3 regions of the Rubrivivax gelatinosus IL144 genome follow, and region 3 is predicted to be linked to each of the others. Evidence: riboswitches for the same ligand, from Rfam matches in the RefSeq annotation. Region 3 holds a riboswitch; each other region holds the start of a gene.
What was found. Region 3 has a riboswitch for cobalamin ahead of RGE_RS21755 (energy-coupling factor ABC transporter permease). Riboswitches for the same ligand answer to the same signal wherever they lie in the genome.
Positions count from the first base shown of each region.

Region 1: another riboswitch for cobalamin. It lies ahead of RGE_RS07385 (TonB-dependent receptor domain-containing protein); the one in region 3 lies ahead of RGE_RS21755 (energy-coupling factor ABC transporter permease).
Region 2: another riboswitch for cobalamin. It lies ahead of RGE_RS14090 (ABC transporter substrate-binding protein); the one in region 3 lies ahead of RGE_RS21755 (energy-coupling factor ABC transporter permease).

Region 1 covers NC_017075.1:1,544,996-1,548,261, forward strand. Annotated here, with positions in the region: gene RGE_RS07380 (CTP synthase) at 1-1,277, opposite strand, end outside; cobalamin riboswitch at 1,410-1,659, shown strand; gene RGE_RS07385 (TonB-dependent receptor domain-containing protein) at 1,800-3,266, shown strand, end outside.
Region 2 covers NC_017075.1:3,062,549-3,065,814, forward strand. Annotated here, with positions in the region: gene cbiB (adenosylcobinamide-phosphate synthase CbiB) at 1-504, opposite strand, end outside; gene RGE_RS14090 (ABC transporter substrate-binding protein) at 501-1,484, opposite strand; cobalamin riboswitch at 1,554-1,785, opposite strand; gene RGE_RS14095 (c-type cytochrome) at 1,957-2,289, shown strand; gene RGE_RS14100 (NAD(P)/FAD-dependent oxidoreductase) at 2,289-3,266, shown strand, end outside.
Region 3 covers NC_017075.1:4,771,399-4,774,664, reverse strand. Annotated here, with positions in the region: gene RGE_RS21765 (TonB-dependent receptor) at 1-227, opposite strand, end outside; gene RGE_RS21760 (class I SAM-dependent methyltransferase) at 266-1,048, opposite strand; cobalamin riboswitch at 1,116-1,340, opposite strand; cobalamin riboswitch at 1,376-1,634, shown strand; gene RGE_RS21755 (energy-coupling factor ABC transporter permease) at 1,805-2,455, shown strand; gene cobO (cob(I)yrinic acid a,c-diamide adenosyltransferase) at 2,468-3,037, shown strand; gene cobW (cobalamin biosynthesis protein CobW) at 3,042-3,266, shown strand, end outside.

The DNA of each region.
Region 1 (3,266 bases), 1.8 Mb from region 3:
TGGATCGAGCCGTCGCGGTCCTGCCATTCCTCGATCAGGGCGATCACCGGGTGGGCGGTCTGCGGCTCGAACTCGGTGCTGTTGGCGTCGGTCAGGCCGGCGACGTGGCGCGCGTACTCGATCGTCGCGACCTGCATGCCCAGGCAGATGCCGAGGTAGGGCAGGCGGTGCTCGCGGGCGAACTTGGCGGCCAGGATCTTGCCCTCGATGCCACGCTTGCCGAAGCCGCCCGGCACCAGGATCGCGTCGTACTGCGCGAGCTGCGAGACGTTGTGCTCGTCCAGCGTCTCGGCATCGACGTACTCGATGTCGACCTTGGCGTGGTTGTGGATGCCGGCGTGGCGCAGCGCCTCGTTGAGCGACTTGTACGAGTCCGACAGGTCGGTGTACTTGCCGCACATCGCGATCGTCACGCGCGCCTGCGGGTGCTCGACTTCCTGCACCAGCGTGTCCCATCGGCGCAGGTCGGCGGGCTTGGTCAGCAGCTGCAGCTTCATGCAGATCAGCTCGTCCAGGCCCTGCTCGTGCAGTACGCGCGGCACCTTGTAGATGGTGTCGACGTCGGGCATCGAGATCACGCCGTGCTGCGGCACGTTGGTGAACAGGCTGATCTTCTCGCGCTCGTCGTCGGGGATGCGGCGGTCGGCGCGGCACAGCAGCGCGTCGGGCTGGATGCCGATCTCGCGCAGCTTCTGGACCGTGTGCTGCGTCGGCTTGGTCTTCAGTTCGCCGGCGGCGGCGATCCAGGGCACGTAGGTCAGGTGCACGAAGGCGGTGTTCGCCGGGCCGAGCTTCAGGCTCAGCTGGCGCACGGCTTCGAGGAAGGGCAGCGACTCGATGTCGCCGACCGTGCCGCCGATCTCGACGATCGCGACGTCGACGTCGACCGCACCGCGGCGCACGTAGTCCTGGATCTCGTTGGTGACGTGCGGGATCACCTGCACCGTCTTGCCCAGATAGTCGCCGCGGCGCTCCTTCTCGAGCACGCTCTTGTAGATCTGGCCGGTGGTGAAGTTGTTCGTGCGCTTCATCCGGGTGGTGATGAAACGCTCGTAGTGGCCGAGATCCAGGTCGGTCTCGGCGCCGTCGTCGGTGACGAACACCTCGCCGTGCTGGAACGGGCTCATCGTGCCCGGGTCGACGTTGAGGTACGGATCCAGCTTGATCAGGGTGACCTTCAGACCTCGCGACTCGAGGATCGCCGCCAGCGAGGCTGCCGCGATTCCCTTGCCGAGGGAGGACACCACGCCGCCGGTGACGAAGACGAACTTGGTCATGTCGCGTGGGGCAGCAGCGCGTGAGCGTGCGCCCAGGTGGTAAAGCGTGATTATAGGCGGCACCCCCCGCATCGCCGGGGTGCGCCGGTGCGGCGCTCGGGCGTGCCGCTTGCCGGGGCGGCGGTGCTAGACTCCGCCCCGCTTGCATCAGGTGCCCTCTTGCACGGCAGGTGTCGGAGGGTTGAACGGGAAGCCGGTGCGCGGCGCGTCCAGGACGCGCGGCAATTCCGGCGCTGCCCCCGCAACGGTCGGCGAGGTGCGGTCAGCATTGCGGCCACTGGTCCTTCGAGGACTGGGAAGGCGCTGACGGCTTCGGTCCACGGCACACGCCGTCGGACCGGCACTCGCGAGCCCGGATACCGGCCCGATGCCAGGGATGCCGGCGTCGCGGTGGGCGGCGCGCACGAGCTTCGGCCCGCAGTCCGTTCGCGACCTCGGGGCCGAGGTCCGCTTCTGCGCGCGTGTCCACGGACGGTGGCTGCTTCATCACTGTCCGCACGGGGTGTGCGGCTGGAGGCCGTCTTGTTCGTCACCATCTTCGACCGCCGTTCCGTCGTCGCGGTCGCTTCCTGCGTTGTCGCCGCCACCGCGGCGGCGCAATCTTCCGAAACCATCGTCATCACCGGCTCGCGCGAGCCGCTGGCCGTCTCGCGTCTGGCTGCCGACGTCGTCGTGATCGACGGCGACGCGCTGCGCGCATCCAGCGCCGGCTCGCTGGCCGACCTGCTGCGTGAGCAGGCCGGCGTGCAGATCTCGCGCAATGGTGGCCCCGGTGCCGCCACCTCGGTGATGATCCGCGGCTCCTCGGGCAGCCAGACCGTCGTGCTCGTCGACGGCGTGCGCGTCGGCTCGGCGACGCTGGCCGATCCGTCGATCCAGGCGCTGCCGCTGGCGCAGATCGAACGCGTCGAGGTGCTGCGCGGCCCGGGCTCCAGCCTCTACGGTGCCGACGCCGTCGGCGGCGTGATCAACATCGTCACGCGCCGCGCCGACGCCGGCCTGCGGTTCGACGCCGCCACCGCGTTCGGCAGCCGCGGCGCACGCGAGCTGTCGGCCGGCGTCAGCGCCACGCAGGGCGCCTGGGACATCGCCGCGTCGCTGGCCCAGGAGCACGACGACGGCGGCAACGCGATGCGTCCCGGCGACCCGTACGGCAACTACAACGCCGACCACGACGGCTACACGCGCGACAGCGGCCAGGCGCGCATCGGCTTCACGCCGGCGCCGGGCCACCGCATCGGCCTGTCACTGCTGCGCAGCCGCCTGGAAACGCAGATCGACAGCACCGAGTACGCGCCGCCGACCTACGCCCCCGACAACACGCCCGACTTCCGCGACAAGCTCGACGTCGACGCCACAGCGCTCGACTGGCGCGGCACGCTCGCGCCGGGCCTGGTCGCGACGATGCGCCTGGACCGGGCGGTCGACGACTCGCGCAGCGGCAAGGCCGTCGTCGATCGCTACCGCACGACGCGCGACCACGCGCTGGCCCAGATCGCCTGGGAGACCGGCGTCGCCGGCCAGCTGGTCGCCGCCATCGAACGCCTGGAAGAGAAGGCCAAGACCAACAGCTACCGCGGCGACCGCGACACCGACATCGGCGTGCTGTCCTGGACAGGCACCGCCGGCCGCTTCTCCTGGCAGGCCGACCTGCGCCGCGACGACAGTTCCGACTACGGTGCCGAGACCACCGGCCGCCTGGGCGCCAGCTTCGCCCTGACGCCGGCATGGCGGCTGCGCGCGCTGGCCGGCAACAGCTTCCGCGCGCCGTCGTTCAACGACCTGCTGTATCCCGGCTACGGCGTCGCGGACATCAAGCCCGAACGCGGCCGCAGCGTCGAGTTCGGCGTCGAGTGGGCCGCCGACGGCGACCGCGCCGGCCTGACGGTGTTCCACAACAAGGTCAAGAACCTGATCGGCTACCAGCCCGACCGCAGCTTCTGCCCCGAGGACCCGGCCTACAACTACGGCTGTGCCGGCAACGTCTCG
Region 2 (3,266 bases), 1.7 Mb from region 3:
GACGCAGAACCAGAACAGCGGCGCGACGACCGAGTCGTTGAGGTTCTCGGCCAGCGTCTCGATCGCCGTCTCGCGCACCTCGCGCGCGTCCAGGCGCTCGACGTCGCGGCTGCAAAGGTTGCGCAGCCGCTGCTGCGCTGCCGGCAGGCCGCCGGCCTTGAACGCGGCGTCGACCGCGGCGACCTCGTCACGCAGCATGCGCCAGGCGAACGAGGGCTTGAGCGCCAGTGCCAGCAGCGGCACTGCGGCCCAGTGCGGCAGCGCGAAGATCGCGGTCTGCAGGCCCCAGGCGAGCGCGGCGACGCCGCCGACCACCACCCACCAGGCCAGCGTGCCGGCGACCAGCGCCGCACGCGGCGCCAGGTTCGGCAGCCGGCGGTGCAGCGGCATGATCGCGTGGCCCAGCCAGGCCACCGGGTGCCAGGCGTCGCGCGGCTCGCCGAAGCGGCGGTCGATCAGCCAGGCCAGCGCCAGCGCGGCGGCGAAGACGAGGGCGGCGCTCATCGGCGGGCGGCGGCGGCCTCGGGGGCCAGCCGTTGCAGGCAGTCGACGATCGCCGCGGCGCCTTCGCCCAGGCGCGGGCCGGGGCGGATCAGCAGGTCGAAACGTTCGGGCGCGAAGCCGCAGACGCGCCCGGCGCGCAGCGAACTCATCGCCGCCCAGCCCGGCCGCGACGCCAGCGCGGCGACGTCGCGCTGCTGCACCAGCAGCAGCTCGGGGTCGGCGCGCACGACGAACTCCGGGTTCAGCTTGGGGAAGGCGCCCAGCTCGGCCGGCACGACGTTGGCGAGCCCCAGCCGCGCCAGCGTGTCGCCGACGAAGGAAGCGCTGCTCGCGCCCCAGCCGGCGTGCACCTCGAAGAACACGCGCCGGCCGCGCAGCGACGGCGGCACGCGCGCCGCGGCGGCGGCGAGTTCGGCGTCCAGGCGCTGCAGCAGGCGTTCGGCCTCGGCACGGCGCTCGAGCACCTGGCCCAGCGTGCGCACCGTCTCGACCATCTCGGCGTGGCGCTCGGCGTGCACACGCAGCACGCGCAGGCCCAGGGCTTCGAGCCGGTCGCTGGCGCGCGACAGGTCCGAGGCCAGCACCAGGTCGGGCTTGAGCGCGACGACGGCCTCGACGACCGCGTCTTCCATGCCACCGACCCGCGGCAGCGCCGCCAGCGCCGGCGGCCAGTTGGAATAGCGGTCGACACCGACCAGGCGCTCGCCGGCACCCAGCGCCCAGACGGTCTCGGTCAGCGAGGGCAGCAGCGAGACGATGCGCCGCGGCGAAGCCTCAAGCTTCAGCTCGGCGCCACGCGCGTCGTGCACTGCGATCGGCGCCGCCCACGACGGGGCCGCACCCAGCATCCAGGCCAGGCACAGCAGCAGAGCGACACCCCGGGCCGTGCGCGGCGCAGCGACGCGCGCGGCAGCCGCCCGAAGGGCAGCGGCAGCACGGGCACACGAGAAGGCCCACGGGCCCGGGACGGAAGTCGACATGAAAGACGGTAAGAGCCGCTGCGGCCGACCACTTCCCCGCGGCCGCCGCTGTACGGTGCCGCGCTCGCGCGCCGCACCCCCTCGTTGGCCGGTATCCGGGCTGGCGGTGCGACCCGTGTGCCCTTCCCAGGCGTTCACCCAGTGGATTCGACACGAGCGGAAGCCCGAAGCCTCCGACCGCTTACCGTTGCGGGGGCAGCTCAGGTTGGGGGCTCGCAGGCGACGCGGGTCGCCCTTCCTGATTCCCGTTGAACTGCCCCGACCGACGCCGAGGACGAGCACCAACGGCGCGCATGATAGGCATCGCCGCCTCGCCTGCACGCCGATGCGGCGCAGTTTCTTGACACCCGTCAAGCCGACAACCCCGCCGGAAGCGGCCGCGGCGTCACTCCGGGCCGTTCCCGATGGGGCCCGTCGGCCGCGGCGCTAGGCTGCGCCATCGGCCCCGCGGCCACGGACAGGAGAACCCCCGATGAGACTGCCGTTGCGACCGCTGCTGCTCGCGCTGGGCGCCGCCGCGCTGGCGCTGCCGGCCGCCGCCGAGCCGCGCGCCGACGAGGCGCTGGCCGCCCGTTCGGTGGCCGCCACCTGCGCCAACTGCCACGGCCCCGAAGGCCGTTCGCAGGGCACGATCAAGACGCTGGCCGGCCAGCCGGCCGAACGCACCCTGCAGTCGCTGGCCGAGTTCCGCAGCGGCGCCCAGCCTTCGACGATCATGGCCCAGCTGCTGCGCGGCTACAGCGACGAGCAGCTGCGCCTGGCGGCGCAGTGGTTCGCGGCCCAGCCCGAACGCCGGGAGCGCTGATGCACGACCGCTCGCACACGCTGACGCGCCGCCGCCTGCTCGGCGCGGGCCTGGCCGGCGGCACGCTGGCGCTGGCCGGTTGCGCCGCGCCGCCGGTGGCGCGCTCGACCCCCGGCCGCGTCGTCGTCGTCGGCGGCGGCTACGGCGGCGCCACCGCGGCGCGATACCTGCGGCTGTGGGGCGGTGTCGACGTCACGCTGGTCGAACGCGAAGCGGTCTTCGTGTCCTGCCCGGTGTCCAACCTCGTGCTCGGCGGCTGGCGCACGCTGGCCGACATCACGCGCGGCTACGACGGCCTGGCCGCCGCCGGCGTCAAGCGCGTGCGCGGCGAAGCGGTGGCGATCGACGCCCAGCGCCGCCTGCTGCGCCTGGCCGACGGCAGCACCCTGCCCTGGGACCGGCTGATCGTCGCCCCCGGCATCGACTTCGACAGCGCGGCGATCCCCGGCCTGCAGCCGGCGCTGGACGCCGGCACCGTGACGCACGCCTGGAAGGCCGGGCCGCAGACCGTGGCGTTGCGGCGCCAGCTCGAGGCCCTGCCGGACGGCGGCGTCGTCGCGATCACCATCCCGCGGGCGCCCTTCCGCTGCCCGCCCGGGCCTTACGAACGTGCCGCCGTCATCGGCAGCTGGCTGAAGCAGGCGCGGCCACGCGCCAAGCTGCTGCTGCTCGACGCCAACCCCGAGATCCAGTCGAAGAAGGCGCTGTTCCAGCGCGCCTTCGGCGAGCACCTGAAAGGCATCGTCGAGTACCGCCCCGACGCCGAGCTGCGCGAGGTCGACGGTCGGCTGGCGCGCTTCGACTTCGAGGACCTGAAGGCCGACGTGCTGAACGTCATCCCGCCGCAGCGCGCCGGCCGGCTGGCGCAGGACGCCGGGCTGGTGACGGTCAACGGGCGCTGGGTCGGCGTCGACTGGCTGACGCTGCAGTCGCAGGCGCTGCCCGGCGTGCACGTGCTCGGCGACGCCACGTTTTCG
Region 3 (3,266 bases):
AGCGTGCGCGCGCCGACGGCGTCCATCTCGTCGCGGCCGACGGCGTAGGTGCTGAACGGCAGGTCCAGCGGGTCCTCGGCGGCGCGCGTCGCGGTGACGACGCGGCGTTCGGCGGTGATCTGCACCGTCTCGACGGCCTCGCTCTGGGCCTGCGCGACGGCCGGCAGCGCCAGCGCCAGCACGACGGGGCGCCAGCGGCGCGACGGTGATCTTTCCTGTGGCTTCATCTTCTTCGTCTCTTCTTTTGGAGGGAGGGAAAACAGGGTCAATCGCGGCGCCAGAGCAGCACCGCGCTGCGTTTGGCGCAGCCCAGGCGCAGGCCGCGACGGCCGGGCCGCGCCGAGGCGGCGACCTGGGCCAGCACCTGCGGCCGGCGTTCGTCGCCGGGCGGCAGCCGCAGGCGTTCGATGACGTGCGCCTGGGCCGCGGCCAGCGACTCGAAACACACCTCGTAGCGCCAGTCGGCGAAGTGCAGCGCCTGCGGCGCGCGCCCGGGGCCCAGCGCGGCGAGCACACGCTCGAAGACCGGGCGCGTGTCGGCACCGTGCAGCTCGGGCGTCAGCACACCGGCCAGGCAGAACGTCGCCGGCCCGGCCTGCGCCGGCACGACCCAGGCCATGCAGCGGCGCCAGCGTGCGGCCATCGCGTCGTGGAAGGCGGCGGGCTCACGCTGCGCCGGCGGCAGGTGCGCGGCCAGCAGCGTGTCGGCGGCGACGGCGGGGTCCAGCTGCGTCCAGTCGACCGGCGAGAGTTCGAGCCGGATGCCGCGTGCGGCCAGCGCCGGGCGCAGCGCCTGCAGCCGGCGCTGCATCTCGGCTTGCGGTTCGACGGCGTGCCAGCGCGCCCCCGGCGCCAGCATGCGGCGGCTGAGCACGCCGTTGCCGGCGCCGATGTCGAGCAGATCGGGCAGCGCGCGCGGCAGCAGCGGCAGCACGGCGCGGGCATAGCCGCTGCGCACGATGCTGCGGGCGTAGAACGCCGCTTCGGCGTCGCCCCAGGCGCAAGGCGTGGCAGCGTCGGGCCGGAGCTCCGGCGCGTTGGAAGACATGGGAATACCGGCGTACGCGCCCTGGCCGCTTCCCCGCAGCCTGGCGCCTTACGGCGAGCCGCTCGCGCGGCGCGCCACCTCGTTGGCCGGTATCCGGGCTGACGGAGACGACCCGTGTGTCCTTCCCAGGAGACGACTCCCAGTGGCTTCGACACGAGCTGGGGCCGGTGAGGCCCCGTCCGCTTACCGTTGCGGGGGCAGCTCAGGTTGGGGGCCTGTGGCCCCTCCCTGATTCCCGTTGAACTGCATCCACCGGAGGGTGGGCGCGAGCACCAACGGCCGGAATCATAACCAGCGCCGTCGGCAGCCCCGTCGCGGGACCTGACCTGTATCATGCGCCGCGTTGGTGCTCGCCGAGGCTCTCCGCCGAGGCAGTTCAACGGGAATCAGGAAGGGCGAGGCCGTCACGGTGCGAGCCCCAACCTGAGCTGCCCCCGCAACGGTAAGCGGACGGAAAGACGGCCTCGTGCCGGCCCTTCCGGCCCGTGACACGGCCACTGGGACGGCGGCGCACCAGCGTCGCCACCGGGAAGGCGTCACGGACAGGTCCGCCAGCCCGGATACCGGCCAACGAGGTGGCGTGCCGCGCGAGCGGCGCGCCGTGTAGCGCACGCCGCGGGGAAGCGGCCGGGCGCGTCGAACCCGTCTTTCGTTTCCGAGCCCTCCCCCTCCCGCGCGTGCCGTGTCGCCGCGCCCGAGCCGCTTCGTGCGGCGGCGGGCGGCCGTCGTCGCGCCGTCTCGACCCAGGAGCACCCGATGCACATCGAACCCGGCGTCCTCGCCCAGACCAAGATCCTCGCTGCCAACGTCGCCGCCAGCGGCGTGCTGCTGGCGCACCTGCCCGCGCTCGCCAAGCGCCCGGCGCTGTGGCTGCGCACGGCGCTCGCGGCGGTGTTCTTCTCGCTGTTCATGCAGTCCTTCCACATGGCCGTCGGCCCGTCGGAGCTGCACTTCATCGGCGCGATGCCGATCTACCTGCTGCTGGGCTATCTGCCGACGCTGTTCGGCTTCGCGCTCGGCTTGCTGCTGCAAGGCCTGCTGTTCGAGCCGCAGGACCTGGTGCACCTGGCGGTGAACACGCTGTCGCTGGTCGTGCCGCTCACCGCGGTGCACTTCGGCATCGGCCGCCGGCTGTCGGCCGCGCAGGTCAGCGAAGCGCGTGTCGCCACGGTGCTGCGCCTGGACGCCGCCTACTACGCCGGCGTCACGGCGATGGTCGGCTTCTGGCTCGCCATCGGCCAGGAAGCGACGCCGTTCGCCGACTGGGCGCGTTTCGCTTCGTCCTACCTCGTGCTGGTGGCGCTGGAGCCGGTGTTCACGCTGCTGATCGTGCGCGCCGTGCGCCGCTGGCGCGAAGCCGGCTGGGCGCGCGCCTGCCTGGACGAGCGGCTCACCGCCGCCGCCTGACGGGCTGGTGCCATGCAGATCGAAACGCCCCCGTTCGATCGCGACAAGCCGCGCCCTCAGGGCGAACGCCGGGGGCTGGTGATCGTGCACACCGGGCCGGGCAAGGGCAAGAGCACCGCCGCCTTCGGCCTGGCGCTGCGCGCCCACGGCCGCGGCAAGGCGGTGAAGATCTTCCAGTTCATGAAAGTGCCCTCGGCACGTTTCGGCGAGCACCGGCTGTTCGAGCAACTGGGCATCCCGATCGAGGGCCTGGGCGACGGCTTCAGCTGGAAGAGCCGCGACCTCGGCCACTCCGCCGAGCTGGCGCTGGCCGGCTGGCACCGTGTGCGCGACACGGTGCTGTCGGGCGCGCACTTCCTCGTCGTGCTCGACGAGGTGATGGCGCCGCTGCGCTACGGCTGGATCCCGCTGGACGAGCTGCTCGCCTGCCTGCGCGCGCGCCCGCCGCAGGTCAACGTGCTGCTGACCGGGCGCGGCGCGCCGCCGGAGCTGATCGAGGCCGCCGACACGGTCACCGAGATGACGAAGCTGAAACACCACTACGACGCCGGCGTGCCCGCGCAGCGCGGCATCGAGGACTGAACCCATGCACAAGATCCCCGCGACCATCGTCACCGGCTTCCTCGGGGCCGGCAAGACGACGCTGCTGCGCCACCTGCTGACGAACGCCGGCGGCCGCCGCATCGCCGTCATCGTCAACGAGTTCGGCGAACTCGGCATCGACGGCGAGCTGCTGCGCGGCTGCGGCATCGGCTGCGACGAAGAAGGCCGCGACGACGGCAACCTCGTCGAACTCGCCAACGGCTGTTTG